One region of the Bradyrhizobium sp. A11 genome, then DNA from elsewhere that is predicted to be linked to it. Evidence: riboswitches for the same ligand, from Rfam matches in the RefSeq annotation. Region 1 holds a riboswitch; the other holds the start of a gene.

Evidence for each region. A riboswitch is a leader RNA that binds a small molecule or an ion and turns the genes downstream of it on or off. The one in region 1 is predicted to bind S-adenosylmethionine.
Region 2: linked by a shared signal. The riboswitch ahead of WI560_RS29095 (homoserine O-acetyltransferase) and the one ahead of WI560_RS02120 (O-succinylhomoserine sulfhydrylase) in region 1 are both predicted to bind S-adenosylmethionine.

The regions. Positions count from the first base shown of each region.
Region 1 is NZ_CP149509.1:473,360-482,374, reverse strand. Features, by position in the region: gene WI560_RS02135 (hypothetical protein) at 101-1,153, opposite strand; gene WI560_RS02130 (PAS domain S-box protein) at 1,258-1,674, opposite strand; gene WI560_RS02125 (2'-deoxycytidine 5'-triphosphate deaminase) at 1,780-2,886, opposite strand; SAM riboswitch at 2,996-3,075, shown strand; gene WI560_RS02120 (O-succinylhomoserine sulfhydrylase) at 3,151-4,338, shown strand; gene WI560_RS02115 (SGNH/GDSL hydrolase family protein) at 4,515-5,507, opposite strand; gene WI560_RS02110 (SGNH/GDSL hydrolase family protein) at 5,520-6,302, opposite strand; gene WI560_RS02105 (OpgC domain-containing protein) at 6,302-7,552, opposite strand; gene apaG (Co2+/Mg2+ efflux protein ApaG) at 7,755-8,147, shown strand.
Region 2 is NZ_CP149509.1:6,180,635-6,189,649, reverse strand. Features, by position in the region: gene hisC (histidinol-phosphate transaminase) at 1-870, opposite strand, end outside; gene WI560_RS29100 (chorismate mutase) at 907-1,755, opposite strand; SAM riboswitch at 1,912-1,991, shown strand; gene WI560_RS29095 (homoserine O-acetyltransferase) at 2,082-3,287, shown strand; gene metW (methionine biosynthesis protein MetW) at 3,290-3,952, shown strand; gene WI560_RS29085 (alpha/beta fold hydrolase) at 4,041-4,904, opposite strand; gene WI560_RS29080 (TIGR02594 family protein) at 5,120-5,869, shown strand; gene WI560_RS29075 (MOSC domain-containing protein) at 5,993-6,781, opposite strand; gene clpB (ATP-dependent chaperone ClpB) at 7,019-9,015, shown strand, end outside.

The DNA.
Region 1 (9,015 bases):
TGCGCCCGATGCAGGCGTGCCCTGCGGCAGCGCATTTCGATGGATCGTTTGCTCCCTCTCCCCGCAAGCGGGGCGAGGTGCCCCCCGGCGGCAGCGTGGCCTACCCGATCGTCCAGACCAGCGGCGGACGGCCGCCGGCTGCCGCGCGCAGATTCACGACGATATGCCGCCCGCATCCCGCAGCCAGGCCTTCGAACAATCCCTCCAGCACTCTGGCGCAAGCGGGATGATAGTCGGCAATGTCGTCCATCAACTTCCAGCTCTGCTGGCGGATTTCGGAGCTGCCTTCAGACGTCGTACTCTCAGCCGCATCATCCTGCGCGGCAAGCAGCGCGTTCAGGAACGCGGCGAATTCGCTTGCCCCGCCGCGGCTCATCGCCAGCGCGGCTGCGACGTCGTCGAAATATTGCATCCCGATCAGCTTGCCGGTGAGGTGCAGCAGGTAGCCGGCGTCTTCAGGACCGAACAGCTGCACCATGACCGGCGCCGCCGTGCGCACATATTCCATCGCGTAATTGCGATAGGCTTTTTCCAGACGCGGTTTCGGCCAGCTCGCCACGGGAAGCGCCGGCGCGGTCTTCGCATCGAACAGCGGCGCTTCGAGGTGGCGCGCGAACACCAGCCGCTGGTCCGGCTCGAGCGGATGATCGTATTGGTGATAGTAGCCCTCCAGCCCGTCCTGGCCGTCGACGCTCTGCTTGGTGCAGACGAAGCCGAGCCTGAGATCGCCGAGGGCTGCGCCATTATTGGCGTGCCAGCCGCGCAGCATCGCGCGCGAGACCTCGCCCGGCACGCCGCAGATCGCGGTGCCCTTCCAGATCCAGCGCGGCGGCGGATAGCGGATCCAGGCCTTGGCGTCGCTCTCGTACATGTACTCGACATGCACGCCGCCGATCCAGTTGGAGAGATAGTGATATTGCGCGGCCGCCACCGCCGGCGGCAGATGATCGATCCCGAGCTTCGCAAGCCCCGGCAGAAAGCGCTCCTGCTGCTGGCGGCGAAACACGCGGAAAACGAACTCGGCGGCGTCAGCGGTGCCACGCCGCGTCACGACGGTGAGGATGAGCCCGGTGAAATATGCGTGATAGAGGTCGGCGACCGCGCGCCAGCGCTTCCATTGGGCTTCCTGCGCGGCGTCTACAGCGGCGGCCATGTTCGCTCCCGATCGTTGTTTCGATCGAGTGTGTCACTGCACCCCGCGGCAGGCAACATCACGCCCATGCAGAGCGCCCTGCGCGATTGCCCGTCAATTCCGCATCACGAAGTTTGCGGCGGCGCCTTGGCCGCGCGCTCACGCTCGACCCGCTCGGTGACATCGCGCGCCATCGCCACGGATCCGAGGACGTTGCCCGCGGAATCCCGCACCAGGGCGAACGTCATCTCGATGTAGAGCTTGCGTCCGCTCTTGTGCAGCGCGCGGGTCAGCGTCGGCTTGCCCGCAAGCTTCATGCTGCCGCTCGCGAGCGCGGCCTCGAAGCCCTTCCAGTGCGCGGCGCGCAGATGCTCGGGAATGATCAGGTCCAGGTTCTGGCCGAGCGCTTCCGCAGCGGAGAAGCCGAACAGGGCCGCCGCGGCACCGTTCCAGCGCATGATCGTGCCCGAGCGATCCGAATAGATCAGCGCATCCGCGACGCCTTCGGCGATCCTTGCATCGAGTTCGGATGGATTGGTCATGTGGTCACCTCGTAGCCCGGATGAAGCGCAGCGTAGTCCGGGATCGTGCCACAAGTGCAACCGCCCCGGATTTCGCTTCCGCTCCATCCGGGCTACAGGATCGGGCTACACCCGAAAATGCTTCGATAGTTTGAGGCCCTGGGCCTGGTAGTTGGAACCGATACGCTGGCCGTACATCGCATCAGGACGGGCCAGCATCTTCTCGTAGACGAGACGGCCGACGATCTGGCCGTGCTCGAGGATGAACGGCACTTCGCGCGAGCGCACCTCCAGCACGGCGCGCGCGCCCTGTCCGCCGGCGCCGGCATAGCCGAAGCCGGGATCGAAGAATCCGGCGTAATGCACCCGGAACTCGCCGACCAGGGGATCGAACGGCACCATCTCCGCGGCGTAGTCGGGCGGCACCTGCACGGCTTCCTTGGAGGCGAGGATGTAGAACTCGCCGGGATCGAGGATCAGGCTGCCGTCGGGACGGGCCGACATCGGCTCCCAGAAATCCTCCACCGCATAGCCGGAGCGGCGATCGACGTCGACGACGCCGGTGTGGCGCTTGGCGCGATAACCGACGAAGCCGCCCGCTTTCTCGCCGGACAGGTCGACGGAGACGGCAACGCCGCCGGAGAGATCGGCATCGTCGACATCGACCAGACGCTCGGCGGCGTGCAAGCCGTCGAGCTCGTCGGCGTTGAGGATGGCATCACCGGTGCGGAAGCGCACCTGGGACAGGCGCGAGCCCTCGCGCACCAGCACCGGGAACGTCTTCGGGCTGATCTCGGCATAGAGCGGACCGTGATAGCCGGCGCCGATCATGTCGAAGCGGCGGGTGCCGTCGGCGATCACGCGGGTGAAGACGTCGAGCCGGCCGGTGGAGCTCTTGGGGTTCGCGGCTGCGACGATCTCCGGCGGCAGCGCGAGGCTTTCCAGCAGCGGCACGATGTAGACGCAGTTGGTCTCCAGCACCGCGCCGTCGGCGAGGCTGAACTCGTGCAGCTTCAATTCGTCGATGCGCTCGGCGACGGTGGCGCCGGGGCCGGGCAGGAAGCTGGCGCGGACGCGATAGGCGATGTCGCCGAGACGCAGATCGAGGCTGGCCGGCTGGATCTGGCTCTCGACGAAGTCGTAGGCGGGCCGGATGAGCCCTGCCTCCGCCATCGCCGCGATCATGCGGTCGGGCAGGATACCATTGGCGTCGGGCGCGACCGTGAACGTCAACCGGGGTCCTCATCAGGGGTCAGATGCATCCGGACATGCCGGAAATACAGGTCTTTTACGGCTATCCGATGGACGCCTTGACGGAAAGGGCATTGCCGAATATGAGCATCACTTATCCCGTGGTGATTTGAGCCGGCCGGCTTGCAGCCACGTTAAATAAGTCGCTAAACAGGCCGGGGACCTCTGTGATCCCGGCCCGTGGAGATATCCAGGCCGGTTTTTTTGTGACCGCTTTCGACGAGGCGGTCATGTCGGAGGTACCCTATGTCGAAGTCGACCGCCAACTACCGCCCCGAAACCCGCCTGGTTCATTCCGGCACCCTGCGCTCGCAATATGGCGAGACCTCGGAGGCGCTATTCCTGACCCAGGGCTATGTCTACGACAGCGCCGAGCAATGCGAGGCGCGGTTCAAGGGCGAGGACCCCGGCTTCATCTATTCGCGCTACTCCAATCCCACCATCGCGATGTTCGAGCGCCGCATGATCGAGCTCGAAGGCGCCGAGGCCGCCCGCTCGGCGGCAACAGGCATGGCCGCGGTGACGACCGCGATCCTGGCACCGCTCAAGGCCGGCGATCACGTCGTAGCCTCGCGCGCGCTGTTCGGCTCGTGCCTCTACGTCGTGCAGGACCTGTTGCCACGCTACGGCATCGAGACCACGCTGGTCGATGGGCTCGATCTCGACCAATGGCAGCGGGCGCTGCGGCCCAACACCAAGACGTTCTTCCTGGAGAGCCCGACCAACCCGACGCTCGACGTGCTCGACATTCCCGCCATCGCCGAGATCGCGCACAAGGGCGGGGCGCGGCTCGTCGTCGACAACGTGTTCGCAACCCCGATCTGGCAGAGCCCGCTCGCGCTCGGGGCCGACGTCGTGGTCTATTCCGCGACCAAGCACATCGACGGCCAGGGCCGCTGCCTCGGCGGCATCATCCTGTCCTCGGAAGCCTTCATCGCCGAGCACATCCACAATTTCATGCGCCAGACCGGACCGTCGATCTCGCCGTTCAACGCCTGGGTCCTGCTCAAGGGCCTGGAGACGCTGGGCGTGCGGGTGCGCGCGCAGACCGAGACCGCTTCGCGTATCGCCGAGGTGCTGGCGAGCCACCCGAAGATTTCGCGGCTGGTCTATCCCGGCCGCGCCGATCATCCGCAGGCGGCATTGGTGAAAAAGCAGATGCGCGGCGGCTCGACCCTGGTCGGCTTCGAGGTCAAGGGCGGCAAGGCAGCCGCGTTCCGCGTGCTCAACGCGCTGAAGCTTGCGAGGATCTCGAACAATCTCGGCGATGCCAAGAGCCTCGTCACGCATCCGGCGACCACGACGCATCAGCGCCTGAAGCCGGAAGACCGCGCCGCGCTCGGCATCGGCGAAGGCTTCATTCGCTTCTCGGCGGGGCTCGAGCATGCCGACGATCTGATCGAGGACCTGACCGCGGCGCTGGAGCAGGCGTGATCTTGCTGACCCTCCCCTGGAGGGGGAGGGTCGATCGCGCGAAGCGCGAGCGGGGTGGGGTGATCTCTCCACTCGGGCACTGTTGGATGTGGATGGACCGTCACCCCACCCCGCTACGCATTCCGCTTCGCTGCATGCGTAGCGACCCTCCCCCTCCAGGGGAGGGTTAAAGCAAGCTACATCGGCCGGTACGTCCGCACGTCCGCGGGCACGTTGACGCCGAGCTTGATCTGGCCGACCGAGCGGATGATGTCGTCGCCGAGCAGCTGGGCGAAGCAGGCATAGCCCCAATCGTTCATGTGCAGGCCGTCGGCGATCACGAAGCCCTCGACCGGAATGGCCTGCTTCTCGTGCCAGTCACGCATCACCTCGAAGCGCGGGAAGATTCCGACGTGACGGAGCTCGGCGACCTTGCTGAGCAGCTTCACCATCTTGCCGGCGCTCTCGGCGCGCTGGTTGACCGCCGGCGAATATTGCGGATCGACCAGCACGATGTCGGCGCCGCCCGCGGCCTGGATGCGGCTGATGCCGTCCTCCACCATCTTGGCGGTTTCGCCGGGATCGAGATTGCGCAGCACGGCGTTGGTGCCGACCTGCCAGATCACGAGATCTGGATGCATGTCGATCACCTGCGTCTGAAGGCGCTTCATCATCTCGGGCGCGTCCTCGCCGCCGACACCGGCATTGATGACGCTGATGTCGGCGGTCGGATAGTGCCGGCGCAGCTGCGCGGCGAGACGATTGGGGTAATTGAACTCCGGCGAGCTCGCGCCGAACCCTTGAGTCGAGGACGAGCCGAACGCGACGATGACGACGGGCAGCCCGGCGACGAGCTTGCCCGCGACGTGCGGCAGCGAGCCCATCGCCTTCGAACCGCCCTTCGGCGGCTGGCAGGGCACGCGGTTGAAGATGTCGCTGGCGGACTTGGCGGCCTGCTTCACCTTGTCGATGGCACGCGCCGTGATGCCGCGCTGCTCGGGCGAGGTCGCAGCGACGGCGGTCTGGGAGGGCGAGGCGGGCGCGGGTTCAGCCGACTGCGCGGGGGCGGGTGTCGCCTGGACGGCCGGCGTCTGGGCATGCGATTGCGCGGCCGGCAGCAGCGACAGCAGCACTGCGGCTGCAGGCGCGGCCAGCCATGCCGTCAGGCAAAAAGGGCGGAGAGAACTCATTAACGCTAGACCTCAATTTTGCTGCTGGGCCGGCTCCCCACGGGCTGCGTCGATCACGAACTGTGCCAACGCCCGGCCAAGGCAATCATGGACCTGTTTCGCCAGCTCGGGCCCGCGGGACGGGCTGAACAGGTCGAACTGACCCTGGTCATTCCACTGCCGCATGATCGCGAAGCGATCGAACAGCGGAATGTCGTGCTCCTGCGCCACCACCCGCATGTTGTCGAGGTAAGGCGGCGCCGAGATCATGGTCTCCGTACGCGGGCTGTATTGCAAGTTCATCAAGACGACGTCAGCCCCTGCATTTTGCAGCGCAACAACCCCCTCGGTCACCGCGCTACGAAATTCGTCGGGATCGATGGATCGGATAGCATCCACGGTCCCGGTCTGCCAGATCACCAAAGTAGGCGCTTTTGCTTCCATCAGCTTAACGAAGGTGGACGCGGTCTCCTCTGCCGTCTTCTTGCTCTGTATTTCTACGGAGACGTGCACCACCTCGGACGCCGGCAGCTTCTCCTTGAGGATCGCCTCCATTCGCGCCGGATAGGAGCTGCTCTCCGAGGATGGAATCGTGGTCGAGCGGCTGCCGATGACCAGGATGTCGAGCGGCTTGCCGGCCTTGAGCGCATCGGCGACCTTTGTCAGTCGGCTTTCGCTGGTGAGCAGATAGGACGGCAGCTCACAGGCTGCGGGCGCATTATTGGTGGCGGCAGGCGCAGCATCGCCCGCACGCGCCAGGGACGCGGCGAGGCTACCGCATAGCAGGATCAGGCTCAGGAGAACCTTCGCCTTCATCAGCCCCCTCCCGCCAGATCGGCGTTGCCGACGGCGTTCTTGGTCTTCGTACCGCTTTTGTCAGCCACGCGCTTGTACCACGAAATCACCCAGGCTACGCCCCACATGATCAGCACCCCGGAGAGACTAATTAGCGCATGCATGGCCGCGCCGCCGGAGACTTCGGCGAGGATGAAATGGCCGGCAAAGGCCAGGAAGACGCCGAGGCAGAAGATCTCGAGGGAATGCTGCCCGCATAGAATCAATGGTCGCAGCCAGCGCGATTTCAAGCCCGGCCAGTCCCGGGGCAGGAAGCGCACGGTGAGCGCCGCCAGCGCTAGGAAATGCGTGAAGCGCAGCACGTCCAGATCGGTCTTGTTGATCGGATACATCCATTGCTCGACCAGCTTCGGCATGAACTGGGAGAGCTGCGGCACGTACCAGGTCAGCGTCACGTAGAACGACGCGATGAGATAGGCGATCGCCAGCCACATCGTGACCCGTGACGACAGAATGCGCGACATACGGCGCGCACCTCCGAGCGCGCACCATGCACCGAACACGAACAGCAATTGCCAGGCGAAGGGGTTGAAGGCCCAGAAGCCGTTCGGATACGCCGACAGGTAGAGATCATACTCCCAGGTCACCGCGTAGAGCACGACCGAGAGGGCGAGCGTGACGTCGGGCCGCCATTTCATCGACCACAGGATCAAGGGCAGCGCCAGCATCAGCACGATATAGAGCGGCAGCACGTCCATGTTGACGGGGCGGAAGCGGAGCAGCAGCGCCTGCACGATCGTGACGTCGGGCTGCTTGAGGAAATCCATGATGCCCATCTCTTCGGTGTAGAGCGGGTTCTCGAAGCTGGTCGCGACGTAGGAGATCTCGGCGAGGAAGATCGTGAACAGGAAGACGTGGGCGACGTAGATCTGCCAGACCCGGCGCAGGATGCGCGCGGTGGCGATGACGACGCCGCTCTCCAGCATCGCCCGGCCGTAGACGAAGGCGGCGGTATAGCCGGAGATGAAGATGAAGATCTCGGTGGCGTCGCTGAAGCCGTAATTGCGGATCGTGAACCAGGTCAGCACACTGGGCGGCAGATGATCGATGAAGATCAGCCACAGCGCGAGCCCGCGGAACAGGTCGAGCCGGAGCTCGCGCTCGCCGATGGCGGGCAGCGTGATGGCCGGCGCCCTCGCGCGCGGCTTCGCCCCCTCGGATGCGGCAGTTCCCGTGATCGTCGATCCCGTCACTTGGTCGGCAATGGTCATCGGGGCGCAAAAACCTTCCGCAAATCGCGGCGTGTCAAGGAGTGTACCGGTCCGGTCGTTACCCCGCAAAGCGGCCGGGTGCCATGGGGGTTTGCCGGTGCCTTCCCTGGGGTGTCATTCCCTTCGAATTCTGGCGGGACGATGTCGCCAAAGCCGTCCGCGGCGTTTGGTTCCGGAGCCGGATTTCGCTATGGTAGCAGCCATGTACCGCGCCGTGACCCGCCACATCGAAGTGACCGTCGAGCCGAACTTTGTTCCGGAGCAGTCGTCGGCCGATCGCTCCCGCTACTTCTGGTCCTACACCATCGTCATCACCAATTCGGGTGAGGAGACCGTGCAGCTCAAGACGCGGCACTGGATCATCACCGATGCCTCCGGCCGCCAGCAGGAGGTGAAGGGCGAGGGCGTGGTCGGCGAGCAGCCGATCCTGGCCCCCGGCGAGCGCTTCGAATACACCTCCGGCGTCCCGCTCTCGACCGCCTCCGGCTTCATGACCGGCCGCTACCAGATGGTCAGCGAAAGCGGCGAGCGCTTCGAGATCGACGTGCCGGCGTTCTCGCTGGACAGCCCGGACAGCAAGCGCGTGTTGAATTAGGGGCCTCGCTGCCGTGTCCCGGCTCTGCAGCGCACCGTGCCGGACGATGCTTCGCTTCGCCGGGGACGCTGCGCTGCGTCCGGGGCACAAGAGCGGAATATTAGACGCTCTCTCCACGTCATTGCGAGGAGCTCTTGCGACGAAGCAATCCAGAATCCCTCCGCGGATGGATTTCTGGATTGCTCCGCTGCGCTCGCAATGACGGAGGATGACGTAGCCGCATCGCTCTTCCCGCACCATCGCTTGCAGACACGCCTTCTTGTTCTCGCGGCCGATTTCGCCCGAGCTTTGCTTGCGTCTCCGCCCTCAAATCCAGGAGGGCGCAGGGAAGGCCGGGTGCCGACAGGCACCCGCGGTCCGCTGCGCAAAATGCACACGCAGAAGAACCGCACAGCAGCATATAGGTGGTGCCGATCACTCGGCCTTCCCTGCGCGGTGGTCGGACGGCTTATGCCGCGCTCTCCCGGGAGCCGAACTTTCCTTCTGGCCTCCCTCGCCGGTCGAATTGGCGATGCCGTCCGCCCGGTTGGGCTCGCGCGCATCTTCGATCCGGCTTGACCGTAGCAACGACGGCCAGGACCACACGGTTTTGCCGTACGCACGGCCCGTCCTTTCGCCGCAGTCTTTCCAGCCCTGTCGACGGAGCCGGAAACTTACGAGCGAGACGAAGCCTAGCAGCGCCGTTCGTCCGCACGCGGTTACGGACTCACAGGGACTACCCGCCCTGCCCGCACCTCTCGTGCCGACGCTGCCGCGTCCACCGCAAGCCCGGCTCGCGATCAAGCCGACCTCGAGATCGCCCCTCCTGGATGAGCCGGGATGGGCGACACATACGCCATTTCCGAATTTCGGTAAAGTGGAATATTTT
Region 2 (9,015 bases), 1.2 Mb from region 1:
CTTGCCGATCTCCTCGGTGAGCCGGTTGCGCCAGGTCTCGGTGAACTGCTTCGACATCGCCTGGTGCGCGGTGTCCTCGATCGCGGCGACCGCGGCATGCATCGCCGGCGTCGACACGTTGAAGGGACCGCGGATGCGATTGACCGCGTCGATGATGTGCTCGGGGCCGAACATCCAGCCGATGCGCAGCGCAGCCAGGCCGTGGATCTTGGAGAAGGTGTGCGTCACCACCGTGTTCTCGGTGGTGGCGACGAGCTCGATTCCCATCTCGTAATCGTTGCGCGAGACGTAGTCGGAATAGGCGGCGTCGAGCACCAGCAGCACGTGCGAGGGCAGGCCGGCGCGCAGCCGCTTGACCTCGTCGAACGGCAGATAGGTGCCGGTCGGATTGTTGGGGTTGGCGAGCCAGACCAGTTTTGTCCGTGGCGTCACGGCCTTGAGGATGGCATCGACGTCGCAGGTGAGATCCTTCTCCTGCGCGATGACGTTCTTGGCGCCGACCGCCATGGTCGCGATCGGGTAGACCAGGAAGCCGTGCGTCGTGGAGATCGCCTCGTCGCCGTGGCTGAGATAGGTGTGGGCGAGCAGATTGAGGATCTCGTCCGAGCCGGCGCCGCAGATGATGCGGTTGGGGTCGAGCCCGAAGGAGCGGCCGATCGCCTCGCGCAGCACGCGCGAGGTGCCTTCCGGGTAGTCTTCCAGGTGGTCCGCCACGCGCTTGAACGCCTCGATCGCCTTGGGCGAGGGCCCGAACGGCGTCTCGTTGGCGGAGAGCTTGAACACCTTGCGGCCCGGTTCGGCGACCGGGCTCTTGCCGGGCGTATAGGGCGCAATATCGAGAATGCCGGGATTCGGCACGGGGCGGGACATCTTGAACTCCGAAAATGGCAGGGCGTGGCGCGTGGTTTACGATTTCGCCCCGGTCGGGGGCACCGTATAGCGCGTTGCGTGGCTGCCGACGAGGGCCACGGAGCGCACCGAGGCCCCCGCCTCGGTCAGGGCAGCCCTGATTTTGTCGATGCTGGTCGCGCTCGTGACCGAGACCAGCAGCGCCGCGCCGTCGAAGGCGGTGTCGGGCACCGCGACGATCTCGGCGAGCGGCGACAAGGCGCGCGCGACCTCGGCGTTCCAGCCCGACACACGCACGCTGAAGGTCTCGACCTCCGTGTCCAGGGCGCTGTCGGCGACGCGCGAGATCGCGAACACCGGCAGTGCGGCGGGATGGTCCGCACGCTCGACGAAGGGCATCCGCGCGATGATCTTCGGCGCGCCGGCGGCTTCCAGCTCCAGCCACCACGGCGTGCGGCTCGACGTCGCCGAGACCAGCGCCAGATCGCCCTTGGATCTCGCCACCGCCTCCACCGCGGCCTGCGCGCTGAAATGCGCGACGTAAGGCACCGTGAAGCCGAAATGGAAGCGCGCGGAATCGCGCATCGCCGGCTCGCTCACCGAGATGTCGGCATGCACGGAGAACGGCGCCTGCACATAGGTGAAGGTCGAGATGATGACGCGCCAGATGCTCTCGACCGTGTCGAGCGGCAGGATGCCGCGATGGCGCCGCACGAGGTCGCGCATCATGGCGGCCTCGCGCGCGGGCCGGAACGCCGAGCCGACCTCCTGGGTCTGCTTCACCTGGATCAGGCGGTCGATGATGTCGCCGCGCTGCATCAGCAGGCGATGCATGCCCTCGTCGATCGCGTCGATCTCCTTGCGCAGTTCCTGCAGCGATGGCGGCGCGGGTGGACGTTGGGACATGTCTGGCTGTCGATCGTTTCGAATGGGGAATGTCCTGATTAGGCAGTCGGGGCGGCGAAAGCAAAGAGAAATGACGTCCTTTCCGGGCGACGCGGCAGAGGCGAATTGAGCCGATCCGGGCCGCGACTTGACGAAAACCGCCCAAGACGGTAGCTTTTGCCGTTCCGTGGTCATTTGAGCCGGCCGGCTTGCAGCCACGTTAAAAAACTCGCTAAACAGGCCGGGGACGCTTCCGATCCCGGCCGAACCTATCGTTCAGGCCGGGTTTTTCATGGCCTGATGCAAGTGGCGATCAGCGTTTGATCGCGAACGAGGTCAATGGTCAGATGGGTGGCGTCAAGTCGATACCGAGTCCTGCGATCAGCGCCGACGAGCGGTCGCACGAGGTGGATCATCCGAGCTCGCAGGTTGCGCATTTCGGCGCCGAGCAGCCGCTGCGGCTCGATTGCGGCGTCGATCTCAGCCCGTTCCAGATCGCCTACCAGACCTATGGCGAGCTCAACGCCGATCGCTCCAACGCGGTCCTGATCTGCCATGCCCTGACCGGCGATCAGCATGTCGCCAATGTCCATCCCGTCACCGGCAAGCCGGGCTGGTGGGAGACGCTGGTCGGCCCCGGTCGGCCCATCGACCCCAAGCACTACTTCATCATCTGCTCCAACGTGATCGGCGGCTGCATGGGCTCGACCGGGCCGGCGTCGATCAATCCCGCCACCGGCAAGGTCTGGGGGCTCGATTTTCCCGTCATCACCATCCCCGACATGGTGCGCGCGCAGGCCATGCTGATCGACCGGCTCGGCATCGACACGCTGTTCGCGGTCGTCGGCGGCTCGATGGGCGGCATGCAGGTGCTGCAATGGACCGCGGCCTATCCGAAGCGCGTGTACTCCGCGCTGGCGATCGCCTGCGCAACGCGGCACTCGGCGCAGAACATCGCCTTCCACGAGCTCGGCCGCCAGGCCGTGATGGCCGATCCCGATTGGCACGGCGGCGGCTATGCCGATCAAGGCATCCATCCGCATCGCGGGCTTGCGGTGGCGCGCATGGCGGCGCACATCACCTATCTCTCCGACGCGGCGCTGCATCGCAAGTTCGGCCGGCGCATGCAGGACCGCGAGCTGCCGACCTTCTCGTTCGACGCCGACTTCCAGGTCGAATCCTATCTGCGCTATCAGGGCTCCTCCTTCGTCGAGCGCTTCGATGCCAACTCCTATCTCTATCTGACGCGCGCGATGGACTATTTCGATATCGCGGCCGACCATGGCGGGGTGCTGGCGAAAGCGTTCGCCGACATCAAGACCCGCTTCTGCGTCGTCTCCTTCACCAGCGACTGGCTGTTTCCGACCTCGGAATCGCGCGCGCTGGTGCATGCGCTGAACGCCTCGAGCGCGCGGGTGTCGTTCGCGGAGATCGAGACCGATCGCGGACACGACGCCTTCCTGCTCGACGTGCCCGAATTCTTCGACATCTCCCGCGCCTTCCTGCAATCGGCCGGCAAGGCGCGCGGGCTCACCGGCAAGAAGGACGGCTAGCGATGTCTGTACAGGAAGTTCTGCCGCTCGGCGGCCTTGCGGCGGGGCAGTCCGGCCAGTTTCGCGCCGATCATCTCCTGGTCGCCGAGATGGTCAAGCCGGGCTCGAAGGTGCTCGATGTCGGCTGCGGCGAGGGCGATCTGTTGCAGCTGCTGGAGACGCGCGGCATCGACGGCCGCGGCATCGAGCTGTCGCGCGAGGGCGTCAACCGCTGCGTCGCCAAGGGCCTCGCGGTGGTGCAGGGCGATGCCGACACCGACCTCGTCAATTATCCCGACGACGCCTTCGATTACGTGATCCTGTCGCAGACGCTGCAGGCGACGCGGCAGCCGCGGGTGGTGCTGGAGAATCTGCTGCGCATCGGCCGAAGAGCCATCGTCTCGTTCCCGAATTTCGGGTTCTGGAAGATGCGGCTCCAGCTCCTGGTCGGCGGCCACATGCCGCGCACCGAAAACCTGCCGGCGACCTGGTACGACACCGCCAACATCCACTTCTGCACCATCAAGGATTTCGTGCAGCTCTGCGACGAGATCAACGTCAAGATGGAGCGCTCGGTGGCGCTCGATCTCTACGGCCGCCCGGTGCCGCTGAACCTGCCCTGGTGGGTGTGGAACATGTTCGGCGAGCAGGCCGTGTTTCTGCTGAGCAGGGGCGGGGGGAAGTGACGCCGACGGCGTCATTCCGGGGCGATGCGACAGCATCGAACCCGGAATCTCGAGGTTCCGGGTTCGCTCTTCGAGCGCCCCGGAACGGCTAACCAACTCCGAGCGAGCGCGGATCCCGCGCCGGCCAGCGCCCCGCTTCCACCAGCGTCACGAACCGCTCGACGCTTTCATTGAACAGCGCGGGCTCTTCGAGATTGAGCACGTGGCCTGACTTCGGAAACATCGCCAGCCCCGCTGCGGGAAGGTGCTTCTTCAGGAACAGGCTCGGGCCTACGCACGGATCGTCCTCGTCGCCGCAGATGATCAGTGCCGGCGTTGTCGCTTTCCTGATCGCATCCGTCATCGTGTAGATCGAGGGACGGCCGCCTTGGAAGCCGCGCATCGTGCGCGCCGAACCCTTGGCATCGTGACGTGCCAGCGCGGCATAGAAATCGGCGTGGCCGCGCGGATCCTTCACCAGGAAGGGAATCCGGCTCGGCGCCTCGCGCGTGACTTTGGCGACCTCGGCGGAGCCCAGCGTCTCGAACTGCTCGGCATTGGCGCGGCACTGCTGGCGCCATGTCGCCAAATTCTCCAGCTCCGAACCCGAGCCGACGCCGGCCAGCGTCATCGACAGCGCGCGCTGCGGCGCGTTCAATCCGATTTGCAGCGACGAGTAGGCGCCCATCGATAGGCCGACGAGATGCGCGCGCTCGATTCCGAGATGATCGAGCACCGCGAGCGCGTCGCCGTAGAAATGCGTGTAGCTGTAGACCTCGCCCTCGGGCACGTCGGACGGCGTGTAGCCGCGTGCCGAATAGGTGATGCAGCGGTGGCCGCGCGAGAAGTAGCGCATCTGCGGCTCCCAATTGGTGTAGTCGGCCGCGAACTCGTGCAGAAAAATGATCGGCGTTCCCTGGCCCGCCTCTTCGAAATAGATGCTGACGTCGTCCCTGGTCTTGGCGTGGGGCATTAACCGTTTCCCTCTGTTCAAGCCGTCCTTGCAGGATCGCAGTTAATGCTGTTGTCCGCAATGCGGCAGCACCGACCAGTGTCGGCACAAAATCATCGCAGCCATTCGCGGGCTACCCGCGTCTTTTTCTCGCCACATCGGGCGGCTTAACGGCCGGACGGATGTCGGCTCTTGCACGGGCCGGCGGGAAGTGGGGTGTCAACGAAGGATGAAGAATGTTTGAGTTGTTTGCGTCTCGCCTGTCGCGTTGTGTTGTTGCGCTGGCGATCTTCTCCGCGGCACTTGCCGCATTCGGTTCTCCGGCCTCAGCGCGGCCGCATCATCGTCATAGCGCAGAGCGGCACGCTGACGTGCACCACGCCAGACATCATCATCACCGCCACCATGAACGCAGCTCGCGCTTCGAGCGCAGCGCGGCGCAGTTGCAGGCGAGCGGATTCGGCAACACTTTTGCCAGCTATGATCCGAACACCAATAGCTCCGGCGTCGCCATGAGCGGCAATGGTGGAACGATCATCACCGGCGGCGGTCGAATGGTCACGCGCGCAAGCCGTCGAGCGGCGCTGAGCGCGAGCGGCGGCATGGCGAGTGAGGCCACGAGCAGTGGTGGCTTCGGCGGCGGCTCCCTGGTGTCGGAAGCGCGCCGTTACGTCGGCGGCAATCCGACCGGGCGCGGCAGCCTGTGGTGCGCGCGCTTCATGAACATGGTGCTGGAGAAGACCGGTCATCGCGGCACCGGCTCGGACATGGCGAACTCCTTCGCCCATTACGGCACGCGCGTCTCCGGTCCGCAGGTCGGCGCCATCGCGGTGATGTCGCGCGGCCGCCGCGGCGGTCATGTCGGCATCATCACCGGCATCGACGCGCAGGGCAATCCGATCATGATCTCCGGCAATAACGGCAACCGCGTCCGCGAAGCGCCGGTCTCGCGCGGGAAGATCTATGCGTATGTGATGCCGAATTGAGGTGACGACAGCGACGGTCTCGTAGGGTGGGCAAAGCGAAGCGTGCCCACGGCTTCTGCCAGCTGAGAGAAGTGGTGGGCACGGCGCAAAGGCGCCTTTGCCCACCCTACGGCAGCGTAGCTCTCACAGCAGCTTCGGCTCTTCCACCGCAACCGCATCGCCCACGCCGATCTCGCCACCTTCGATCACCTCGGCATAGATGCCGCAGTCCATGTGGCCGAGATGGCGCGAGAGCGTCGGCGGGATCTCGAGATCGCGCTTGGCCGTCACCGGGTCCACATTGGTGGCGGGGCAGCGGACGATGCGCTTGACCACCTTCAGCCGCGCCTGTCCGATCGCAAGTGTCTGGCCGACGAGATCGAGCTCCGACCAGGCCAGCCAGCCTTTCACGTAGAGATTGGCGCGGAAGCGCAGCGGATGCACGGCGGTGCCGCCCAGCATGGCCTCGATGGCGCGGACACTGCCGAGATTGATGATGGAGACCACCTTGCGGGCGACGTCGGAGAAGCTGTGGTCGCGGCCGGACAGCAATTTCGGCGGGCCCTTGAGTTCCGGCTGAAAATTCTCCGCGACGTAGCGCTCGATGGCCGCCCGCCCGGCCGCGGTCTCCAGGTCCCCGCTGGCGACGACCTGACCACCCCTGCGGATGGTCAGGACATTGCTGGCGTCTTCGAAATGGCTGTCGAGCTCGGCCAGCCGCTCATTGCGTGCCAGCATCAGGAACTGGATCTTCGGCTTCCATTCGGGCGCTTCAGGATCGAAACCGCTCGGACCGTTCTCGATGGCGTAGCGGCGGTCGGCGGGCAGGGTCTGGCCCGGTCGCAAGGGAACGCGGCGCAGCGGCTCCGGCGTCAGGCCCTTGACCGGGTAGCGGTAGAGGCCGGTGATCTCGGCGGTCTGGCTGGCTGTCATGCCGTTACTTAGAGGATTCGGCCGGCCCGCGCCAAGCAGCCGAGAAGCGCACGAAATTGTGAACGCGCCTCTTTCGTTCCGCCGGACCGCTTCCCACATCTGCCTCAGGCCGGCGCAAGCCGGCAAAAGACCACCGTTCCCGCTTGAGAATCCTCAATGCGGTCAGCCGTAACCCAATGAAGATGCCGTATTGGGGTGCCTGAGAGGGCCCCAAGGGCAGGCCGAGGGACAGAACAGATGAATATCGAGAAATATACCGAACGCTCCAGGGGCTTCATCCAGTCCGCGCAGTCGCTTGCGATGCGCGAGGGGCATCAGCAGTTTTCGACCCTGCACATGCTGAAGGTCCTGCTGGACGACAATGAGGGGCTGGCTTCCGGCCTGATCGACCGCGCCGGGGGCAATTCCCGTGCAATCCTGAAGGCAACCGAGGACGCCCTCGGCAAGGTGCCGAAGGTTTCCGGCGGCGGCGCCGGCCAGATTTACCTCGCACCCGAGCTCGCCCGCACCTTCGACGCCGCCGAGAAGGCCGGCGAGAAGGCCGGCGACAGCTTCGTTACCGTCGAGCGGCTGCTGCTCGGGCTGACGCTGGAGAAGTCCAGCGAAGCCGGCACGATCCTGAACAAGGGCGGCGTCACCCCGCAAAACCTCAACGCGGCGATCGAGGCGCTGCGCAAGGGCCGCACCGCGGACTCGGCGACCGCCGAGAACGCTTATGATGCGCTCAAGAAATATGCCCGCGACCTGACCCAGGCGGCGCGCGATGGCAAGCTCGATCCGGTCATCGGCCGCGACGAGGAGATCCGCCGCACCATCCAGGTGCTGTCGCGGCGGACCAAGAACAATCCTGTCCTGATCGGTGAGCCCGGCGTCGGCAAGACCGCGATCGCCGAAGGCCTCGCGCTGCGCATCGTCAACGGCGACGTGCCCGAGAGCCTGAAGGACAAGAAGCTGCTGTCGCTCGACCTCGGCGCACTGATCGCCGGTGCGAAATATCGCGGTGAGTTCGAGGAGCGGCTGAAGGCCGTGCTCCAGGAGGTGACCGGGAGCGAGGGCACCTTCATCCTGTTCATCGACGAGATGCACACGCTGATCGGCGCCGGCAAGGGTGACGGCGCGATGGACGCCTCCAACCTGCTCAAGCCGGCGCTTGCGCGCGGCGAGCTGCATTGCATCGGCGCGACCACGCTCGACGAGTATCAGAAGCACGTCGAGAAGGATGCGGCGCTGGCGCGGCGCTTCCAGCCGATCTTCGTCAGCGAGCCATCGGTCGAGGACACGATCTCGATCCTGCGCGGGCTGAAGGACAAGTACGAGCAGCACCACGGCGTGCGTATCACCGATTCCGCGCTGGTGGCGGCGACGACCCTGTCCAACCGCTACATCACCGATCGCTTCCTGCCCGACAAGGCGATCGACCTCATGGACGAGGCCGCGGCCCGGCTGAAGATGCAGGTCGATTCCAAGCCGGAAGAGCTGGATTCGCTCGACCGCGAGATCATCCGGCTCAAGATCGAGCAGGAAGCGCTGAAGAAGGAAACCGATCCCGGCTCCAAGTCGAGGCTCCAGACGCTGGAGAAGGACCTGGCCGAGCTCGAGGAGAAGTCGGCTGCGCTGACGTCGCGCTGGAGCGCGGAGAAGAACAAGCTCTCCGACGCCCAGAAGCTGAAGGCCGAGCTCGACGGTCTGCGCGTCGAACTCGCCAACGCGCAGCGGCGCGGCGAATTCCAGAAGGCGGGCGAGCTGGCCTATGGCAGCATTCCGCAACTGGAGAAGCAGCTTGCCGATATCGAGGCCAAAGAGAATTCCGGCGAGATGGTGGAGGAGGCGGTCACCGCCAACCACATCGCGCAGGTGGTCTCGCGCTGGACCGGCGTGCCCGTCGACAAGATGCTCGAAGGCGAAAAGGAGAAGCTCCTCAAGATGGAGGAGCAATTGGGGCAACGCGTCGTCGGCCAGGCCGAGGCCGTGCGTGCGGTCGCAACCGCCGTCCGCCGCTCGCGCGCAGGCTTGCAGGACCCGAACCGCCCCACCGGCTCGTTCATGTTCCTGGGGCCGACCGGCGTCGGCAAGACCGAGCTGACGAAAGCCTTGGCGGAATACCTGTTCAACGACGAGACCGCGATGGTCCGCCTCGACATGTCCGAGTACATGGAGAAGCACTCGGTCTCGCGGCTGATCGGCGCGCCTCCGGGCTATGTCGGCTATGACGAGGGCGGCGCGCTCACCGAAGC